DNA from 3 places in the Paenibacillus sp. FSL H8-0048 genome. Region 1 is predicted to be linked to each of the others. Evidence: riboswitches for the same ligand, from Rfam matches in the RefSeq annotation. Region 1 holds a riboswitch; each other region holds the start of a gene.
The links. Region 1 has a riboswitch for cyclic di-AMP ahead of NSU18_RS19185 (C40 family peptidase). Riboswitches for the same ligand answer to the same signal wherever they lie in the genome.

Region 1 (7,507 bases):
ACTGGCGATGGGATGATATTCGCCAGAACCGGTGGGGCTGAACTTCGTCGGGTCCAGGTTGGGATTCAGCAGCAGAATCTTCATGAACTCAAGGGCACGGTCTACGCTAAGATCCCAGTTCGAGGAGTACGTGCTGTTGGAGATCGGAACATTATCGGTATGCCCCTGTACCAATACTTCATAATCAGGGAATTGCTGCAGCATAGTTGAGATCGACTTGGCCAACTGGCGGGATTCATCCTTCACTACAGCCTGTCCCGAAGCAAACAGGGCATTGTCGCTAATCGTGATCATCAGCTGAGACTGATTCAGCTTCGTGCTAAGCAAGTCGGTCATTCCATTGTTCTTGATGTACTGGTCAAACTGCTTCTTCAGCTTCTCCAGATCCTCCTGCTCCTTGGCACGGAGCTTAGAGAGATCGGAGGTTCCAGTGTTCTTGGCAATCACATTGTTCATTTTATCCTGCTTTCCCTGGTCCAGCTGGGTGCTGGTCGGGGAATCCGACCGGTACTCCAGAACGCCGCCGCCGCCGCTGAGCGCTGAATTGAAGGCTTCAGCCATTTGCTGAAATTTAACGGCGTCTGTTGCGCTCATGGCGTACATAACAAGGAACAGAGCAACCAGCAGGGTCATCAGATCGGAATAGGGAAGCAGCCAGGATTCATCTGCATGCTCTTCATGTTCCTCATGCCTAGTCTTTTTGCTCACTGGAAGCCCCCTCCTTCTCGCTCAGCTTGGCACGCTCGGACGGAGTCAGGAAGACGGACAGCTTCTGGTTAATGGCAATGGTAGACACCCCGGACTGAATGGAGAGCAGGCCCTCCACCATCATCAGGCGGACTTCAATCTCGCGTTTGGATATCCGCTTCAGCTTGTTGGACATAGGGTGCCACATGACATAACCGGTGAATATCCCGAGCAGGGTTGCAATGAAGGCACCGGCAATCGCGTGGGCCAGAACGTCCATATTACTCATATCGCCCAAGGCGGCAATCAGCCCGATAACAGCACCGAGGACCCCCAGCGTAGGAGCGTACATCCCGGCCTGGGAGAAGATCAGGGCCCCGGCTTTATGTCTGTCCTCAGTGGCATGAATATCTTCCATTAATACATCCCGGACGAACTCCTGATCGTTGCCGTCAATAATCATCCGCATGCCGTTTCGGAGGAAGGCATCTTCAATCTCATCGACATTGGACTCCAGGGCAAGCAGCCCTTCGCGGCGGGTAATGGACGCCCATTCCATGAACATGGTAATCAGTTCGGGCTTGCCGACCATTTTTTTCTTCGTAAACAGGATCTTTAGCAGCTTAGGGAAATTCTTGACTTCCGACATCGGAAAGGCCATGAAGATAGAGGCAGCCGTGCCAAGAAAAATAATGACATAGGCAGCGGGGTTGTTCAAGCTTGCAAGCGGAGCATGCTTGAGTATCATCCCCCAGACTACTGCGATCAGACCAAAAACCAGGCCTAGAATTGTTGAGATTTCCATTTATGCACCTCGTCCATGAGAATTAAGAAGTGATCGACTAACCGCGTAATTCGTCCTTGAACCGCGGGAGAACACTCTGTTCGTAACCAAATCACGTATATTCTTCTTTATCGACATCATTCCCTTTTTTGTGAAGTGATTTTTTCGGCTATAATAGATAAGGTAGGTTATTATTCATCAGCGAAGAAAACGGAGTGATTGATGTGGGAGTTAAGCATGGCAGAGATTACGGTGAAATTCTGGTTGAACTGACAGGAGCCGTTGGACGGATTTCAGACGGGTACATTTTTTTTGAAATGGAGCCTGAAGAGTGGACGAATCTGCCGGAGGAATCGAGGCAGGAGGTCTGGGAGGCGCTTGCGGAAGACCTGTTCTACGCGCTGGGCAATGAGCCGGTCATTCAGGTGGGCAGCGGAGTTGTAATGTACGATAAAGAAACACACCGCATTAACATTCTGCTGGGCGATGAAGATTTGGCTTCGGTCGTTCTTGTATAAAGCAGGGGCAAAATGCGGCAGCTGGTTTGTCCCGGGCATCCGGCCATGTTAAGATTGGAAGTGGAGTACTAATTGCCGGGATGTCAGAATACATTTAATCAAAAATCTTTGGCCTGGCACATCCCTTGGACTTTCTGAAGCTGAGGGATGTTTTATTTGGAGGAAAGAGCAGGCTTAAGAAACCGTTAACTTAGCAAGGGAGGAAACGAATTGCAATTAACTGAGGAACAACTGCAGGAGCAGATCGGCAAGCTTGAGGGTTGGAAGCTGGAGAGGGATAGGCTGGTGCGCAAATATATGTTCAGTGAATATATGAAGGGAATTGCTTTTGTAGATGAGGTAGCGGCAATTTCGGAGGCCTTTGAGCATCACCCGCATATCACCATTGATTACAAGACGGTCGTTCTGCGGCTGGCTGCAGATGTGGAGAAGCTCGATCTCCGCCAGGCGCATGAATTTAATGAGGCATTCGAGAAGACCCGCTAGAGGACAAGGCCCCTAAGAAGACAACAGGAATATCTGGTCAATAGAAATGCCCGTGCAAGGATCATTCGTTATCCTCGTCACGGGCATTATACATTTATTTCTTCTCAGCCAGCCATAAGGCTACATTCGCAATCTCTTCAGGGGCCAGCCTGTCTTTGAAGGGAGGCATCTGTCCGCGGCCCTTGGTGACTATGCTGTAAATCTGAGCTGCGTCATGCGAAGCGCCTTCCTGCTGCAGGCTGGGTCCCGCCCCGCCCTGAAGCTGGTCACCGTGGCAGGAGATACAATTGGCCTTCACTGTGGCTTCTGCGCCCGCAGCGTCCAGCACAACCTCCGGCATGGTCGGCTTGTTCTGTTCGGCTACCTCAGATTTACCGGGTAAGGTAAACATTAAGATTACTGCAAAGGCACAGGCGGCAAAAAACAAACCGCTCATGATCCATTTCTGCATCTGCATCCGTCCCTCCATGTAAGCTGCTGACTCCATTATAGCGGAAGGTGAAGCGTTATCATAGTATGTGTGTCAAAAAAATGAACACAAATGATCCATTTTTTGAAAATCAATCTATTTCTGGTGCTATTCCTCATAGACCATGCAATAAAAAGGCTTATTACCGGTCGGAGTGCGGCGTTCATAGGTATCCGTTATAGTGAACCCGCATTTCTGATAAGCGCGGATGGCGCGCTGGTTCCAGGTCAGCACCTCCAGGTCGATCTCACGCTCCGGGTAACGCGCCTGTGCTGCCTGCACAATAGCCTTCATGAACAGATGCCCCATCCCATGGCCGCACAGCTCGGGCCGCATTCCGACACCAAGCCGGACTACCCCCTCCATCGGAAAGAGCTGGGCAAAGCCGCACAGATCCCCCTGCCCGTTCACGACAGATACATATTGCTCACTTCGCAGCTGCGGATCTCCGAACTCCACCCCCAGCGCCTGCATCTGCTCCCAGGACATCCAGCCGTAAATATTATACGGAGGCTTGTAGCTCCACTCACAGATCTCAGCGGCATGCTGCGGCTCCATAGGCACCACGTAAAAGGTTAACGGGGAGCTTATCATTAGGGGAGACCTCCTTCCAGCCGAAACGGTATCATCCTTTAAAGGGACGGCAAGGCCGTTTCCACTTGTTCTTAATATTAATTATATACAAAAACGGCCAGTTTCGACGCAAATTCCTTGCGGAAATGCAGAAACTTGACAAACGCCAATAATTATTTTCCGAAAGTATAGAATCGGTGTTTTACAAATATAGAGGCGGGTAAGTAATTTTATAGACAAAAAAAGCCCTTCTCCAAGATTTCGGGAAAAATCTCGGAAAAGAGCGTTTGGTTGCAAAAAATTATTGTACATCATCATTGTCTTGGGAATCCGAAGCTACATTCTTGTAAGCATCTGTACTCATGATTCGTTTGGCGCCAACGTAGCGGTTGACGTAATAGCTGTCACTCAGCGAACTGATGGTTACACCACGTGAGGAAGAGGCATGGGCGAATTCGCCGTCACCGACATAAACACCGACATGAGACACGCCTTTACCATTGGTATTAAAGAATACCAGATCGCCCGGTCTTATCTCGTCACGGGACACGGCAGTGCCCATCTGATACTGGGAGCCGGATTGATGGGGCAGGTTAATGCCGATCTTATCAAAAACATACATTGTAAATCCGGAGCAATCAAACCCGTTAGTTGATGTACCGCCGGACACGTATTTGGTTCCGATGGCTTTGTCGATCACTTTATCCATTTTGGAATCCGCGAAAGCGCTTCCTGCTCCGATGGTGAAGATAATGGACAAGCTTAGTACTGCGGCTGCTAGCTTCTTCTTCAAAAGTAAATACCCCTTCCAATGCCTACGAGGTTAGCTTAAGGGTTCGGTTGAAGGTCCCCTATGACCCCTCTTAGAATAGGAGGTCAATTCACCCAAAGTGGTTCCCCCGTTTCCCTAATTCATTAGGGAACTCGGCACGACTGTTGATTAGGATTAGCGGTTCATTCAATACATGACAAAACCTTTGTTAAAAGCGATTCAATAATTACAAAAATGTTACTAAAAGCTCACTGCGATAATTGTAACAAAGACTAAAGCGCTTGGCAATCACTTATAACATATTAATGCATCTTTTTTGCTGTTTTTTAGAGTTATAGCCCTTTCGGAAGACTCATAACTATGCGCAGGCATTATTTTATATGATTTTTTCTTTGTTTTTGCAAGAAAATGCTGTTTCAAGGCTGTAGATTCGGGTAAAAGGTAGAATAAGGAAAAGGAAAAACCCGGAAATGATTACGGCAATAATCATCCCGGGCTCGTATAAGTTACATTTAGTTGTTAGAGGCTGAAATATTCGGGGTATGCTTCAAAAGGTTCAATCGTAAGCGACAGCTTGGTAGGCTGTTGTGCTCATTACTCGTTTGGCGCCAACGTAGCGGTTGGCCCAGTAGGACTGGCTCATCGAACTGATGGTTACACCACGTGAACTTGAGGACTGTGCGAACTTCCCGTTTCCAACATAAATACCGACATGGGACACTCCGTTACCCAGGGTATTGAAGAACACGAGATCACCGGAACGCAGATTGCTCTTAGATACACTTGTTCCAACTTTGTACTGTGCTTTCGAGGTGCGGGGCAAGGAAAGTCCTACATTCTTGAACACATACTTGGTAAATCCGGAACAGTCGAAGCCGCTGGTGGTTGTGCCCCCGGTTTTATACGACGTCCCAATGGTTTTTGAAATCACAGTATCCATTTTGGAATCTGCGAAGGCACTGCCTGCTCCGAGTGTGAATACCATCACAAGACCCAGCGCTGCTGCGGTGCATTTTTTCTTGAAATTCTGACTAATCAAAAGATGTACTCCTTCCAGGGCCTGCGAGGTTAGCTTAAGGATTCGGTAGAAGGTTCCCCTATGACCCCTCTAAAGCGAGATCAATTCACCCAAAATATGGTTCCCCCACTTCCCGGTGCAGGGAATTCGGCGTTTTATGCACCAGAACAGTGACTTATCGGCATTGATTAAATTGCAATAGTTACGGAAGATTTTGCTTTAAATATTACAAGTTTGTTACTACTAGTACAGCCATCATTGTATCAGAGGATTTACTCTTTTGCAAATGCTTTTGTCCTCCGGTTCATGCAAAAAAGAGTCCTGCTCCCTGATAAGGGGCTGTGACTCTCTTTAGTATGCCGCTTCAGCAGCTTATTATTGTGGAAATGATTTACTGGACCAGAGATGGTACTGGGCAGCGATTCCCCACATGTTGAACAGCGTGGAGGGCAGCGGAGCGGCCTGGCGGAGCATAATAGCCGGCAATCCGGGATAGAACAGAGCAGAGGCGCTGCAGAGCAGAATTACGGCCAGGCTTCCCGCTCCCAGAATGACGGATATACCGATCGAAGGCATCAGCATCTTCAGACAGATCAGCAGCGAGGAGAACATGCCGTTACCTGCGGTATAGCCGAACTGCATATAGAGCAGAAGCTTGCGGACAAGGAAGAGATAGAGCAGCCAGCCTAGCACATAAGGCACCAGCTTGAGCAGGAGCTGTACATCGAGAACGCCGCTAAGCAGATGACGGTACATACGCGGAAGCAGCCAATAGAGCGGCAGGAGGGTTAGCGCCCATTCGGCTATGCCGAACACCAGCATCGGTAGCCCATATTTTCTCATTCCGGGAAAAAAGAACAGTCCCCGCGCTCCGGCGCGCTCCTGGTGAAGCTCATGCAGCAGCCCTGCACGGATAAAGGGAGTCACCAGCAGCCTTAGCACTGTCAGCGCCAGCAGCATCCACAGCCAGTGCTGCACGGCAGGGTCGGTGCGCAGCGCGGTCTGACCTTCGATATAGTACAGCAGCCTGCCTATTCCGCTGCCGCCGGCATTCGCATCCGGGTAGCGGAGCAGGACGGGGACAACCGCGCTTTTAATGAATTTGTACAGGAAATATCCCCAGAACAGCCGGTAGATAAATAGCAGAATCAATATATAGAACTGCTCTTTCATACTGATCCAACCGCGGGCAATTGAACTTTTCACCATTCCTTCACCTCACCAGACAAGAGTTCCGAGCAGGGTTTCAAGCAGAGTAGATGCGCTAAGCGTCCAGCGGGAGAGTGTACGCGGCTCAAGCTCCGCCATTCTGAAATTATTTAGATGCCTGCTCTCCAGCAGAATGGAATGCCCCGGATCGATCTCTGCGGAGACCAGCGGCGCTTTATACGCTAACTCGAAGGAAGTAGACTTACCCTCGCCATTCCAGTATTGCTGCACAGTGTACCCGTCTGCGAAGGTGAATTTCACGGGAACATCGGGGTACAGGCTGCCTTTATTGCTTACATCGACCACAGCGCTATAGCGGCTGTCCCCGCCATCGCTGTTGTCCCGTCTGACCGTGAGCCTGATATCATCAACTGCGAAGTCGGGTGCCCCCCCGCCATAGACATACCGTTCAAAATAAGTCTGCCAGGATTGCTTGGTCACTTTCTCCACAACCTTCTGGAAGTCGGCGGTGGTCGGGTGCTGGAAGCGGTATTTGCGGGCATAGGCGGCGAGGATGGCATCCATATTCTTGGTCCCGGCGATGCGTTCGATATCCTTCAGCACCAGCTTGCCACGGATATATACATTGCGCGTGTAGGCATCATCACCGGTGTATTTCCAGGTCTCCAGCTTAAGCGGCTGTGAAGAGGAGACCAGGCTGGACTGCAGCGGGAGGCTTGAGACCACGCCGTATTCCTGCTCCATCAGCCGGTCTTCGGCATACGAGGTGAAGCTCTCATCAAGCCAGGCTTCTTCGAATTCATTACTGGCCACCAGGCCGTAGAAATACTGGTGCCCGATCTCGTGGATAATTGTGCGCTCCAGGGAAGTGCCCGGTGAAGAGTCGGTGGCGCCGAAGGCGGTAATCAGGGTCGGATACTCCATTCCTCCGGCCCCGTTGCCGGACTCCGGCGGGACAACGATCGATAAGGTGGAATACGGATAAGGGCCGTACCACTTGCTGAATGCCATCAGTGCAGCCTCAGCCGCC
Region 2 (7,507 bases), 4.0 Mb from region 1:
TTGTTATTATAAGATTTTTTGTCATAATAAGGATGAATTGTACTGGCGTTACTGCGATTCGGCCGGATTTAAGGCGGGTAAGGAAGTGTAAATACATGTAATCTATCCGATTCAAGAAAGGGGCGGGAGCGTTGGAGCATCCTTTTAACACATACAATGATCTGCTTGTCCTCTTGTCGGTTGCGATAGCCTTTCTCTCCTGCTTCACGGCGCTGGACCTGACGGAACGTCTGCTTCGCGGCCATCGGAGCTCCCGGTTCATCCTGCTCATCTCTCTGGTGCTTGGCACAGGCCTGTGGAGCATGCATTTCATCGGGATGCGCGCAATGGAAATGGGCGTTCCTGTATCGTATAATCTGCCTCTCCTGGCGTTCTCTCTAGTGATCCCCGTCGCAGCTTCTTATATGCTGTTAGTTATGCTGAATAACCCGCACACCCGCAGCAGGGTCTATCTGGCTCTGGGCGGACTCTTGTTCAGCAGCGGCATCCTGATTATGCATTTCAGCGGCATTCTGTCGATGAGACTTACGGCAACTTATGAGCAAGGCGCCTTCTCTATTACACTGGCGGTATTGTTCGCCCTGATTGTCCCGGTGGTCACCGCATCTTATGATCCGAAATGGCTGGAGCAGGCCTATAATATGTTCAGCTTCAAAAAGCTGCTGCTTGTCCTGACCCTGACCGGCGCGTTCACAGGCATTCATTACGCTGCCATGGCGGGCGCTACATTCCCCATAGGAGAACAATCCAGTGCTGCCGGACAAGTGCTTTATTTACAGGACTCCATACTGGCAATGATTCTCTGCGGCTCTTTCCTGTTCATTGTGTCGATTGTCCTTGCTCTGCTGTACAGGGACCGGCAGCGGATACTCCAGTCTGCAGCCTTCAATGAGCAGCGGTATACTGCCTTGTTCGAGCATAACCCTGATATGGTGATCTGTATTGATCCTGCACGCAAGAAGATTATCAGTGCTAATCCTGCTCTTCGGGCCATTACCGGATATAGCAGAGAAGAACTGGGGAATTATAAGGCGATCCTGTACAGCGAACGGGATGAAGCGGCCGTACGGGATGCTGTAACACGCGCTTCACGGGGGCAGTCCTCCAAGCTGGAGCTGAAGGTCCGGAGCAAAGGCGGGGAGCAGCTGATCTGCAGTGTCACCGTCTTTCCTTTGCTGCATCATACGGAGCAGTGGGTCTATATTGTGGCCGAGGATGTGACTGCTCTGATGAAGTATCAGTATGAGCTGCTGGAGGCCAGGGATGCCGCGGAGAGTGCTGTGACGATGAAAAGCGAGTTCCTCGCCACCATGAGCCATGAGATCCGCACACCACTGAACGGCATTATCGGCGTCAACCAGCTGCTGGCCGAGGAGATCAGCAATCCAGAGCATCTGGAGCTTCTGCGGCTTCAGAGTACAAGCAGCCACGCTCTGCTGCATGTGATGAGCGATATTCTCGATATCTCCCGCCTGGAGGCGGACGGCCTCTCGCTGAACAAAGATACTTTCGGGCTGAGGGCTTTGCTCCAAGGCTGTATGGATCTGTTCACGGTGAGCACACAAGACAAGCCGTTATCCCTGAAGCTTGAGATCGAAGAGGGGCTTCCCGACAAGTTCACCGGGGATGCGGCGCGTGTCCGCCAGATTCTGATCAATCTGATCGGTAATGCGGTGAAATTCACGCCATCCGGTACGGTAATGGTGAAGGTGGAATCCTATGGCGTCAGAGAGACCGCTCAGGCTCTGCAATTCATGGTGCGCGACACAGGCATTGGTATCTCTCCGGATAAGCTGCAGCTGCTCTTCCAGTCCTTCTCCCAGGTGGACGGGTCGCATACCCGCAAATACCCCGGTACAGGTCTGGGCCTTGCGATCTGCAAGAAGCTGGTAGACCTGATGCAAGGGGAGATCTGGGCAGAACCGGCAGAGGGTGGCGGCACACAATTCTTCTTCAGGATTAAGCTGCAGTCGCAGGAGCATTCCCCGGAGGTATTCTTCGGCAAGGATACCGGGGAAGGGAAATCGGCAGACGAGAACGAAGCCGTATAAGACAGCGATTGCCAACAAGAGAGTTAACATTATATAATTTGAAAGTAACTATTCTTTTATCACGACAGTCCTGAGGACGGAAAGGAACTCTCTTTGAGCAAAACAAAAAAGAACACTGTCATGGCTCCCCAGATGAGCAAGCAGGAGAAGCGCAGGGCAGAGCAGGAACAGCAGAAGCAGAAAACGAGAATTCTGATCGTGAGTACGGTAGCTATTGTCGTTATTATTTTTGTAGGCTTATTCATGCTGGCTTCGAAGGACTCTTCGCCTGCCGGTACAGACAGTAAGCCAGTTGCCTTCAATTACAGCGAAATGATGCGGCTTGGCAAGGAGGATGCTCCGGTCAAAATTGTGGAATTCGGCGATTTCAAATGCCCGGCTTGCGCCCAGTTCACCGGTGTGATCAAACCGCAGATCGTTCAAGGTTATGTGGACCAAAATAAAGCGGCCTTCTATTTCGTGAATCTGGCCTTTATCGGCAAGGATTCCAGAACAGCCTCCCTGGCTGCGCTGTCGGTGTATCATCAGAACCAGGAAGCGTTCTGGAAGTACTTTGATGCGATCTATGCGAATCAGGGAAATGAAGAAGAGGAGTGGGCTACATCTGACTTCCTGGTGAGTCTTGCCAAGCAGCTGGACCTGCCGGTGGATTATGATCTGCTACGTAAGGATATTGATGACCGTACCTATGAGAAGGAGCTGGACCGGGATATTCAGGTGGGCACCGATACGGGCGTAACGAATACGCCATCCTTGTATGTGAACGGCATCAAGGTGAAGGAGCCCTTCAATATGGAGGCGATTGATGCCCAGATTCAGGCAGCAACAGCAGCAGCGGGAGCAGGAGCCGCCCAATGACCGCCTTCTCTGCCTTCTGCCGGCGTAATTGTCTGTACTTGGCCTGGTTCGTCTGTGTGGTGGCTGTAGCGGGTAGCCTGTATCTCAGTGAGGTCCTGCATTACGAGCCGTGCAGGCTGTGCTGGTTCCAGCGGATCTTCATGTACCCGCAGCTGTTCCTGCTGGGGATCGCCACCTACCGGGCGGACAAGCGGATCATTCCTTATGTGCTTCCTCTTAGTCTGATCGGGGGCTGCATCTCTATTTATCACTATGCAGAGCAGAAAATTCCCGCCCTTAGCAAGGTGCTTCCCTGCACCATCGGCGTACCGTGCAACAAGGACTATCTGAATTGGTTCGGATTTGTAACGGTCCCTCTGCTTGCACTTATAGCCTTTGCCTTAATCTCCATTCTGCTCTGGACAGGACGCAAGGAGGAGCCTGCGGAGTAAGAAGCTGAGGGGCAGAAGGAAGAGAAGAGAATGCCCTTAATTTTAGCAAAAAATAATATACAAAAACCCTGTAAAATCACGTGTTAAAGGGATAATGAAAGAGAATGAAAGACCAAGACATACCGGATGATGAATTTGGTTGTTTTGAGTGCTTTTCATTCTTTTTTCATTTGTTTCCACGCTTTACGGAAGACGCGTTGTAGCTTAATATTAGTCCTTGTGAGAAGTTGAATATGCGCTGAATTTTCCGGATGGAAAAACGGGGGAACCACACTTTGGCCAAGGCCAAAAGGGGTGAATCGGAACGGGCCGCAAGGGCCTGTAACCGTAGGGCTACCACAGTCCGAATCCGCCAGCTAACCTCGTAAGCTACAAGTGGGATAATGACCATGCACTCTAAGGCATGCGGATCATTTCCGTATGCTTATTTTGGTGCCTGCATTTATGAAATCCACTTATGAAAACAGCGCAGGGAAAGCCCGTTTCAACTTAACCAAGAGAGGAACTGTTACTACAATGGTAAGCAAGGTAAAACGACTATTGATCGGGCGTCCGATGAAGTCGAACGAACTCGATCATGAAAAGTTATCCAAGGTGAAAGCACTGGCTGTCCTGTCTTCTGATGCGCTCTCGTCTGTAGCCTACGGAACAGAACAAATTCTAATCGTACTGGTGGCCGCCGGGTTCACCGCCATCTGGTACTCCTTGCCAATCGCATTAGCCGTATTGGGCCTGCTGGCTATTCTGATTTTGTCCTACCGGCAGACGATCTTCGCTTATCCCCAGGGCGGGGGCGCGTACATTGTCGCCAAAAGCAATCTTGGGGTGCATACCGGCTTACTGGCCGGCGGCTCGCTGCTGGTGGATTACATTCTGACGGTGGCCGTAAGCGCCTCGGCGGGGACGGATGCGATCACTTCAGCTTTTCCAAGTCTGCATAATCATAGTGTCCTCATAGCGGTATCTGTTATCGTACTCTTAACGATTGTTAATCTGCGCGGGGTGACCGAATCGGCTTCGTTCATCGCTATCCCGGTCTATCTGTTCGTCGTCTCCATCTTCGTGCTGATTATCGCAGGGATCTTCAAATATCTAACTGGCGGCGCTCATGCGCAAATTCCTGAGATTGGCTCGGCGGTGTCGAACGTGAGTATGTTCCTGCTGCTGAAGGCATTCAGCTCCGGCTGTTCGGCTCTGACCGGGGTTGAGGCTGTCTCCAATGCTATTCCTAACTTCAAAGCGCCGGCGGAGAAAAATGCAGCCAAAACGCTGATGCTCATGGGCCTCATTCTCGGGGTGATGTTCACAGGCATTACGCTGCTCGCTTACTGGTACGGCATTATGCCCGATGAGAAGGCCACCGTGGTCTCACAGATTACCGAGTCTACCTTCGGCCGCGGCGGACTGTACTTCTTCATTCAGGGGATTACGGCGGTTATCCTGTTCCTGGCAGCCAACACGGCGTACTCAGCCTTCCCGCTGCTGGCGTTCATGTTCGCCAAAGACAAATATCTGCCCCATGCCTTCATGGTGCGCGGCGACCGGCTGGGCTTCTCCAACGGTATTATTTTCCTCGGCGTGATGTCGGCAGTGCTGGTAGCGGCATTTCACGGGAATACGGAAGGACTCATTCCATTATATGCAGTAGGGGTATTCATTCCGTTCACGCTGTCGCAGCTTGGCATGATGGTCCAGTGGTACCGGACGAAGCCGCAAGGCTGGCAGAGCAAGTTCGCTGTGAATACGGTCGGGATGCTAACTACATTAACGATCACCATGATCTTCATCATCACCAAATTCTCCAGCGTGTGGATGGCCTTCATCTTCCTGCCGGTCGTCATTATTGTGTTCCACCGGATTCACCGCCATTATATGAATATTGCCGATCAGCTGCGGATCTGTCCGGCTACAGATAAGCCTTGTATCAAAGGAAGCACCGTAGTCGTTCCTGTCGCCGGTGTGACCCGCGCTGTACTGCATTCGATCAGCTATGCGAAGTCATTGACTGATAATGTCGTCGCTGTATATGTAGGCTTCGATGAAGAAGAGATTCACAAGATGGAGCAGAAGTGGGAGGAGTGGAACCCTGGGGTACGTCTGATCGTCCTGCGCTCCCGCTACCGCAGCATTATCCGCCCGCTGGTGAAGTTCATCGATACAGTAGAGTGGAAGACCTCTTCAACGGATCATATTACCGTCCTGATTCCGCAATTCGTGACCAAGCATTGGTGGCAGGCGGTGCTGCATAATCAGACCAGCTTGTTCATCCGCTCTTATCTAATGAATCAGAAGGACATTGTCATCGCCACGGTTCCTTTCCATTTGCATAAATAATATAGAAGATTACAGGAAGACGGCTGCTTCTGCTTCATGCGGAGGCGGCCGTTTTTACGTTTTAGTTGACAGAGATAATGAGAATCAATATCATCAATCTATAAGCAGTAATTGAGCTTGTCTGTTGTATAGCCGAAATTATCATAGAGGAGCCTTGCTCCAGTACATTTATATGAGGAGTGTTATCATGTCGGAACGTTTAAATACAGAGCAATTGAGCATCGGATATGCGGAGACTATGATTGTGAAGGGGTTGAATCTGTCGCTTCCGACAGGGAAGATTACGGCGCTTGTCGGGGCAAACGGCTCGGGGAAATCCACGATTCTGAAGACGATGGCCCGGCTCATGAAGCCGAAGAGCGGGAGTGTAATGCTGGACGGGAAGTCCATTCACAATCTGTCCACCAAAGAAGTGGCCCGCCAGCTGGCGATTCTGCCGCAGAATCCTACCGCCCCTGACGGCTTAACGGTATCTGAGCTGGTAGGCTATGGACGGTATCCGCATCAGAAGGGCTTCGGCAGCCTCACGCCTGAAGACCGCAGCATTATTGCCGATGCGATTGCGCTGACCGGCATGAATGAATTCCGTGACCGGCCGATTGACCGTCTCTCCGGCGGACAACGGCAGCGGGCCTGGATCGCCATGGCGCTGGCACAGCAGACAGATATTCTATTCCTCGATGAGCCGACGACCTTCCTGGATATGGCCCATCAGCTGGAGGTGCTTCAGCTGCTGCAGAAGCTCAATGAGCAGGAAGGCCGGACGATCATTATGGTTGTCCATGATTTGAACCATGCCTCCCGATATGCGCAGCATATGGTTGCGATCAAATCCGGCAATGTAATCAGCGAGGGCGCTCCGAACGAGGTAATGACACCGGCGGTGCTGCGTGAGGTATTCGGCATTGAGGCGGATATTGTGCCTGATCCGCGTACAGGTGTGCCGCTGTGTCTGCCTTATGAGCTGGCTGCATACAAAGCAGTCGGGCTGTAGGACGGCAGCATGAATGAATTCCTGAGGCAAGAATACAGCTCCAAGTTTGATCTCCATTCTGAGGTGCCGGAGGGAGCGGTGTATTCCTTCTCAGCTGCTGAACTGGCAGAAGAGGCGGGAATGAGGACCTTCATGGAGGCTTACCGGCCGCTGATGAAGGCGCTTGACGATAAAGCGGCCGGCGCGTATTTCGGCGGTTATCTGAGCATGATTGCGCTCGCTGTCCAGTATTCAGTGACCGGCTTCTTGTACGTACCGGATTTCAGTCTACGGAATCTTCAGCTGCATCTGGTTCCGGCCGACGGCTACTGCCGTGTTGCCTTCTCGCTTCGTGAATGGGGGATGGTACAAGCTCCGGTAGATGAGCCGGGCCGAAAGGCTTGGCGTAGTGAGGTGCTCGCCAGCTTCTACCAGAGCACAGCCGGGCCGCTGATCCGTAAGGCTTCACAGGTGAGCGGTCTTTCGCTTGGGGAGATCTGGGGACAGCTGCCGACCAAATTCAATTATTATGCGGAAGCCTTTGCCGCTGAGCTTACAGATCCGCTCCTGCTACACCGGCTGGAGGAGGATTACACCTATCTGAAGGATGAGCTGCCCGCTGCCGTATTCGGGATGCCGCGGAATCCGTTCCAGGTGAAGGTGCGGAGAATCGAATCGCTCACGGACCCGGAGCAGACGGTTCAAATGCGTAACCGCTGCTGCATGTATTACCGGACTGAGGGCGGGAGGCTGTGTTATACCTGTCCCCGGATGAAAGAGGAGGAGCGGTCCGCGCGGCGGGAGGAATTCCGTTCCGGGTACGCTGCAGCAGGCAAATAGGGTATAATTGGAAAATTCGA
Region 3 (7,507 bases), 530 kb from region 1:
GCTGCGGATCGCCGCCAAGGAACTGCGGTATACGGCGAATGCGGCTGCTTTTGCGCTGGATCAGAAATTCCACGCCCATGAAGCCTTCTATAAGGACATTCAGGAACAGCTCGGACTCATTAATGACAAGCGGGTATGGCTGGAGACGCTGCAATCGATTGGACGCGAAGAACTGGATGTCGGCAAAAAAGTCTGGGCCGCCTTCACCGGTGCGCTGCGGGCAGAGGTACTGGAGGCTCTTCATCAGAACGAGGTCATCCCTGTTGCTGATGCTGAACCCCTGAAATAAGGCATCATAGCTGATCATCCCATACATCATATACACAAAGGCAGGACGCCGCATGTTATCCAAGCGGTATCCTGCCTTTTACCGTTAACGACACGCACTATAGCATTCCGGCAGCCCACAATCCGCCTCTGCGGATCATCCGGCGCAGCGGCTCTGAGGAGAAGGAAGGCAAATGGTGCCCAGGCATCAGATAGACCACCCGTCCTTCGCCGAAGGGATGGCACCATGCCGCCGGTCTCATCGCCCCGTCATGCGGATATTCGGCCAGCACCGTTGTCTTGAAGTGGGGATGCTGCTCGAAATAGTAAGGCTCGTCCTCTATCACAAAATCAGAGACCCCCTGCATAATCGGGTGCTCCGGCGTTGCCACCTTCATCTGCAGCGCTGAGAATGCCGGATGGTGGGTGAACCGGGCACCAAGCATCGCCCCAAGCTCCTGATTGCGCTGCAGGGATATGCCGTTGTGCACGACAAGCAGCCCGCCGCCGCCAGCCACATAAGCAAGCAGGGCCCCGCTCTGTGCAGGGGGTATCTGCTCCTCGGAGAACTCCGTATAGGAGATCACCAGGCTGCACTCTGCCAGCTCTGCCCGGTTCATCCGTCCATAATCCTCCGTAGAGACCACCTGGAGCTCAGGCTCAAGGAGCTGCTCCAGTTCACGGTCCACTCCCTCGAAGGGATGATACTTCACTTCGGTATAGCTGCCGAACGCCAGTGCTTTGTATGAAGACATGATGTACACACCTCTCTTTTGCCAAGATAGCCTGTCTGAATGTTCGTATCACCAGGGCCAGAGATTGCCGTCCAGATCGATATAAGCCGGTTCTTCAGCCAGATACATCTTATGGTTATGAACGATCGTCATAATCTTGCCTGCTGATTCTTCAGGAGTTACAGACGCCTGCGCATCCTTCTCCCCGTTCATATAGGTCTGCAGCCAGCCGGGATGGAAGACCAGCACTTGTCCGCCCATCGCACGCAGATGATTGTGCAGCAGCGAAGACTGCATATTAAGCGCGGCCTTGGACATACAATAGCCATACATATTGATCCGCTTGTTCCGTCCGATGCTTCCGGCCTCCGACGAGATATTAACCACCAGACGCTGGCGGCCTTGCAGCAGTAAGCCCATTAATGCATTACTTACCCTCAGCGCACCCAGCGTGTTCACGTTATAGATCTCCGCCATCGCTTCATCATCCATATCCACGAGCACCGTTGCATCATCCGACCGGTGGATAATCCCCGCGTTATTGATTATCATATCAAGGTGCCCTGTACTTCCGGCAATACTCCGTGCCGCCTCCTTTACGCTCCCTGCATTGCCGATATCAAGAGGGACCATCCTCAGGCTATCCGGGTATTGCGCTTTCAAAGCTTCAAGTAGCGCAAGGTCCGGCAAATACTGTCCGGCAAACACCATGTACTTACTCTCCAAAAGAGATCGAACGAGGCACAATCCCAGTCCACGGTCAGCACCGGTAACACAAGCAACCCTTTTCATGAGCTCCCCCCTCATATCTGCATGATTATGCACCGAGCCTAGGTTCATCCCTCTCACATTAGCATGGCCTGAGGCCGTTAACAACATCCTGCAAGGGAGGGGCGGGCTAAGCTGAACTTTATTTTTGCTTTAATTTTGAACTATGCTACAATCAAGATTAATAGTTGTTAACAACACAATTGTTGACAACAGGTTTCATTAACTCTTACCCAGGAAGGTGATCCTCCGATGTCTATTCAACAAATTCACACTAAGGAAGAATTACAGCAATATATCGGGCAGCCTGGCAAAAAACTGCTCTTCAAGCACAGCACCACCTGCCCGATCAGCGCCAAGGCCAACGAGGAATTCCAGGCCTATGCACAGCATTCAGATACTCCTGCCGCCGTTGTCCATGTAATCGAAGACCGTCCTGTCTCCAATCAGATTGCCGAGGATTTCGGAATCAAGCATGAATCCCCGCAAATCTTCCTGCTGGAGGACAGCCAAGTCCGCTGGAACACCTCACACTGGAAGATTACCCAAAAAGCGATAAAGGAAGCAGTGGAACAATGAGCGGGAACGTAATTGTCTACTCGACCTCCGGTTGCAGCGAATGCAATCAGGTCAAGCAGCTGCTGGAGAGCAAAGGCATTCCCTTCGAGGTGCGGGAAGTGATGACAAGCTCCGTCTATCAGGAGGAAGTGGAGAAGCTGGGCTTCATGGGCATTCCGGTCACCGTATCCGGGGACCGGGCAGTCAAGGGCTTCAATCTTCCTGAGCTCCAGAAGCTTATGGATGCTGCTGTTCTGTAATATACACAAAGGTGCTGTCCTCTCAACAGGAGCAGCACCTTTTTTTTGCGATTCATTGATGTAAAATATGTATATTTATATATATCTGGAGGAACAGGAGGACTGATTAATTGAACTGGCTACAAGATGAGCAGGCCGCCAAATGGCGTGAAGAAGGACAGCGTTATGCGAGCGACGTCAATCAATTCGTACATAAGGGACTGACTGAAGGCTGGGACAAGGCGGGAGATGAACCGGCAGAGGATACACGCGGGGCCCTCGCCGCCACAATCTATAAGATGATTCGGGGAGCTAATGAGCATGGTGAAATTGCTGAGCTGCGGGCGCAATTGCCGGCGGCAACGTGGCCGCTCTCCGGCCACTTTCAGAAGGAGATGCAGGCGGTTCGCGGTATCCATTTCATCAGTGATGATGCTGTGGTGTTCAGCATAGGCTCACCCTGGGAGAAGAATGCAGTTGTGGCTGTGCATAAGGATGTTATTTCCGTATTCGACGAGTTTAGCCTGGTTGGGGCATCTCCTGATAATCAGTTCTATGCGCTCGCCGGAACTCAAGGCATTACCATTATGCAATCCATGAACAGCGAGTTGCAGGGAGAGGTCGTTGCCGAGCTTTCATGGCGTGAGCTAAATGGAACGATTCAAGCGCTGGACCCGGACTTTACTGTTTTGAACTTAGACAGCCTGGACCAGGAGTTACCCTTGGAGGAGATCATTCCTTTTAACGGGGGCGGGGCGTTATTGCTTGTTACGAGCCAGGGAATTTTCCTGGTCCAGCAAGCGCTGGATAAGCCCTGGGAGGTGAAGCTGCTGCATCCTGATCTCGAAGAATATAAAGCAGATGAGATGGAGCATATTGAAATTGACATGCCGCATGGTGCCGTCTCACCGGACGGAAGATGGATTGCCTACGGCAGCCAGGGCAGCGACCATCTTTTATATGACACAACTTCAGGACAGGTTCACTTATTCAATCCGGAATCGAGCTACCCGCACTATACTATATTTACGAAGGACCAGCATAGCGTATGGTACAATGCCTGCCACTTCTATAATGGCGTTACCCTCGCCGTGTCCCTTGAAGATGCGGAAGCAGGCAAGCTTCTGCCAGATCAGGAATATCCGCTTGTCAACGAGGAGGCCCGGGTATATGCGGCGGCAGCGCTGAAGGACGGTGTTGTCATTGGCGACGCCTATGGCTACTTGACGCTCATTGACCTAGAGGGGCGGGAGCTGTGGCGTTATTATGCCGGAAGCACTATATCAGGCTTAGCTGTCAATGCGGATGAGACATTGCTGGCCGTGGGGACTTATGGAGGGATGCTGCATTTCCTGGACCTTCATGCCACCGAGCGTAGCGGCTATGAGATTACAACAGGAGCCGTTCGTGAGGTGAAGCGGATTATTGCCTGGAAGAATCAGAAGGTTCCGCTGTGGTGGTAGTCTAATACAAGGGGCCTTCATCCCCACCGCCGTCTGCCAAAAATAAAAAACAGCGCTTGAGCGAGATAAATGGCGGATAATCTGCTACATATAGGTGTTTTGGCTTTCCTATGCGCAGCTATTCAGGCATTTGCTGAAAACAAGGCGAATAGCACTCTTTTCCATTTTTACAAACCCCCTCCGAAGAGAGTATGATTCGTGTTGAAAGCAAATGAATGCATTCATGAAAATGAGCATATGCATGCACGCTGAATTTCCGTCTTGTGGAAAACGGGGGAACCATCCGGCCGTCAGGCCGACTTGGGGTGAATCCGAAGGAGAATGCCACGCGCAGGTCTCCGGCAGGTAGGGCGACTCTCACCGTCCGAATCCGACAGCTAACCTCGTAAGCGTAAGGAGAGAGTCCTGATCCGCCAAGCTTTTGTGCCAGGCGTCTTACGCCCTGTTACCCACAACCGCAGGCAGAGGTCCTCCTCTGCCTGCGGTTTTTTGCGCGCTGGAATGAACTGCACAGTATAGATTCTGAAAGGAACGTGACCACATGCCTGACCCCTTACCGCCCAAACTGACAGCTGCTGCCGGGTTCAACCACTACACCCAGCAATATAGCGGTCCCGTCTATGCGCTTAGCTGCCTGCTGCTGGACAAAGGCGCCCGCGCCGAACAAGCAACCACCGCCACCTTCGCTGCCCTCCATCCACTGTGGCTGAAGGGCAGCCTCACTGGAGACAGCGCTGCTGCGTCTGCTTACAGAGAGTGCATCCGCCAATGTGCCGCGCTCGCGCGGAACCATAGCCGCTCCGCTTCTGTGCTCAACTGGGACGATCACGTTGCCAGTGCCTTATGGTACGGCATCCAGCTCCCCTTGCCCGACATCAGCCAGATCCTGGAGTGCAGCATCCCCGAGCTGAAGGCCCGGCTTAGAGGAATACGCGAACAGATGGCAGCCGCACATTCGGCCTTGCCTGCGGTCCACCGCCCTTCGGCGGGATGAGACCGGGAATAACGCGGGATTCGTGGGATACAGGAATGAGTGCGGCGGAACGAGTTGGCTGTGGCGGAATTAGGATACGGATGCGGCAGAAGGAGTCTGATGTGGCGGAGTTAGGATACGGATGCGGCAGAAGGAGAGGGCGGGCGGCGGACTACAAATCCGCTATTTCGGCAAATGAGACTATTCTGAAGACCATGCGGACTGAGAGGCGCTTAATTAACCCATTCTGCCTCATTTGGTGCTCCAAACAGCCCGTTAACGTCCTCTCAGTCCGCAACGGGGAGATAATCGGTCTTTTTCACAAAATAAAGGCCTCTGAGTCCGCCTACAAAACAAAATCCGCCCCTCAAAATGGGGCTCTGGCTTCGATGATGACTGAGGTACTTTGCGGGACCCCACAGCATATCAAAAAAAGCCGCAGCATCCGCCGCGACTTAGTCCTTGACTCTCAGCGCCATCACGCACCCATACTGTGCCTGGCTCACCTTTCATAGCTCAACCATCCCATGAACCGATCCTGTCTCCGCCAACTGTTCATTACATAGAACTCAGCTCTTGCCTTTCCCGCTCTTACCACCCTTGCCGCCCTTGGCAAACCGCCAAAAAGCCATACAGCAGCCGAGTAATCCGGCTCCCAGCATTAGGGTCTGTAACGCCCCCAGCCATGTCGACTGATCCGAGGGGATCAGGCTGCTGACAATAATGAGCAGGATAGAGGCCGCGACCAGCACGGGGGTTTGTCTGCTTTTCTTCACAACCATTCACCACTCCTGTTAGTAATTCTTCACTCTATAGTACTCGAAATCAGCGAAGGAGTCATGCTGGTGGGCATCAACCGAACCGATGAAATTGAACAAGCCTGTAAATCCGCCAATCTCCCCCGGCTCCCCGTTCACGCCTTCATCCGACAGATAGAGTGCATCGATATTCTCTATAAAAGCTTGCCAATCCCCGTTATCCCCGAAACGGTAATGGATACTCGCGATGCCTGAATGATAGATCAGCTTGAGCTCCGCTGTGTCTTCAGGGACAGGAATGTAATGGTGGACCCGCTCGGTGCGTTCCCCCAGCTTGGCCTGCAGCACAGATAGAACAGTGCCCTTTGATTCGGAGTGGGTCAAGTGAACGTACAGCCAATTATTCGAATCATAGTATAGCCCCATCCCCGCCGTTTCCGAGTAATGATCGGGATGAAACTCCACCTTGGTCTGAACTTCATAATGAAGGGAGGTAGCACGTGTGGCCAACATCGCCGGATTGATCTGCGAGAAGAAAGAATTCTCTCCATGAATGCGCAAGTAACCGGGACGTTCAACCGTATTCACCCATGCTGCTTGCTGGTCCCGGTATGGAGTCAGAAAGTGAAGATCATAGTGCTCCCGGTTAAAATCATCAAATACGTCATGAGAGAGTCTGTCCCCCTCTAGTTCAACACCTGTTAACCCCTCAACCTCCATTTTGGCTACATTCGATCCGTCCTTCATTTCCAGCCAGCCGTCCTCTGTCCAATGCATTTTCTGTATAGAGGTTTCACGGCCTAATGGGTTTAAAAGCGTTCCTTCCACAGGCCGTGACATTAAATGGGCAATGTACCATTCGCCTGTTTGGGTTTGAACTAATGAGCCGTGACCTGCTTTTTGCATGATTGAACCTGGATTATACATCTCAAAATGCCCGGCATCCGGATTGCCCAGTGAGAATAGATGACGCGGCGAGGAAGTGATAATAGGCTCTCCCGACGGATGCGCTTCATAGGGGCCAAAAATATTCTCCGAACGTCCCAGCTCCACACCATGAGCATAACCCGTTCCGCCAGCTGCTAATAGCAGATAGTACATATCTCTATATTTATAGATCTGCGGTGCTTCCGCACAGCCGCGGCTGGTGAAGCCTTGCGTCACCCGGTGCCATTGTCCAGCGATCTTCCCCACATTCAAATCAAATTCAGCGATCACAATATGTCCAGGCGCCTGATACCCTTCACGGGTCTCCCATTCAAGAATGGACACATAGTGTTTGCCGTCTTCATCATGAAAGAGCGCCGGATCGAAACCGATGGATGTCAGATAGATGGGCTCCGACCAGGGTCCCTGGATATCTTCTGCCCACATGGCATAGGAATCCGAGTTAAATTCACGGCCTGCCATGTTTAACATATGTGAATAGGCTAACCAGTACCGATTCGTCCTGGAATCGTAGGAGAGATGCGGGGCCCAGATCCCGGCTGGAGTATTTGTGCCTCTTAGATTCACTTCCCCTTTATTCAGGGCAAAGGCCGTCAACTCCCAATCCGCTAAATCGTTTGACTTGAAAATTTGAATGCCGGGATTCCAATGAAACGTAGATGTCGCAATATAATACACATCATCTACTCTAATAATAGAGGGATCTGGTGCCATTCCAGGGATTATAGGATTATTAATCTTCGTCATTGATTTGCTTCCCTTCGCTGTTTAGCCATATTATTTACCCTTTTCCTGTTGT

Region 2: linked by a shared signal. The riboswitch ahead of NSU18_RS02300 (APC family permease) and the one ahead of NSU18_RS19185 (C40 family peptidase) in region 1 are both predicted to bind cyclic di-AMP.
Region 3: linked by a shared signal. The riboswitch ahead of NSU18_RS16860 (hypothetical protein) and the one ahead of NSU18_RS19185 (C40 family peptidase) in region 1 are both predicted to bind cyclic di-AMP.

The regions. Positions count from the first base shown of each region.
Region 1 covers NZ_JBBODF010000001.1:4,511,448-4,518,954, reverse strand. Annotated here, with positions in the region: gene motB (flagellar motor protein MotB) at 1-708, opposite strand, end outside; gene motA (flagellar motor stator protein MotA) at 692-1,492, opposite strand; gene NSU18_RS19210 (hypothetical protein) at 1,696-1,989, shown strand; gene NSU18_RS19205 (4a-hydroxytetrahydrobiopterin dehydratase) at 2,200-2,475, shown strand; gene NSU18_RS19200 (c-type cytochrome) at 2,570-2,926, opposite strand; gene NSU18_RS19195 (GNAT family N-acetyltransferase) at 3,053-3,538, opposite strand; gene NSU18_RS19190 (C40 family peptidase) at 3,819-4,310, opposite strand; cyclic di-AMP (ydaO/yuaA leader) riboswitch at 4,315-4,457, opposite strand; gene NSU18_RS19185 (C40 family peptidase) at 4,846-5,274, opposite strand; cyclic di-AMP (ydaO/yuaA leader) riboswitch at 5,332-5,470, opposite strand; gene NSU18_RS19180 (hypothetical protein) at 5,683-6,516, opposite strand; gene NSU18_RS19175 (M1 family metallopeptidase) at 6,526-7,507, opposite strand, start outside.
Region 2 covers NZ_JBBODF010000001.1:485,080-492,586, forward strand. Annotated here, with positions in the region: gene NSU18_RS02285 (sensor histidine kinase) at 132-2,051, shown strand; gene NSU18_RS02290 (DsbA family protein) at 2,145-2,909, shown strand; gene NSU18_RS02295 (disulfide oxidoreductase) at 2,906-3,340, shown strand; cyclic di-AMP (ydaO/yuaA leader) riboswitch at 3,567-3,727, shown strand; gene NSU18_RS02300 (APC family permease) at 3,857-5,674, shown strand; gene NSU18_RS02305 (ABC transporter ATP-binding protein) at 5,862-6,668, shown strand; gene NSU18_RS02310 ((2Fe-2S)-binding protein) at 6,678-7,487, shown strand.
Region 3 covers NZ_JBBODF010000001.1:3,977,052-3,984,558, forward strand. Annotated here, with positions in the region: gene NSU18_RS16830 (CHAD domain-containing protein) at 1-289, shown strand, start outside; gene NSU18_RS16835 (ThuA domain-containing protein) at 387-1,022, opposite strand; gene NSU18_RS16840 (SDR family NAD(P)-dependent oxidoreductase) at 1,071-1,841, opposite strand; gene ytxJ (bacillithiol system redox-active protein YtxJ) at 2,022-2,348, shown strand; gene NSU18_RS16850 (glutaredoxin family protein) at 2,345-2,587, shown strand; gene NSU18_RS16855 (WD40 repeat domain-containing protein) at 2,698-4,029, shown strand; cyclic di-AMP (ydaO/yuaA leader) riboswitch at 4,266-4,435, shown strand; gene NSU18_RS16860 (hypothetical protein) at 4,571-5,023, shown strand; gene NSU18_RS16865 (hypothetical protein) at 5,572-5,778, opposite strand; gene NSU18_RS16870 (family 43 glycosylhydrolase) at 5,797-7,455, opposite strand.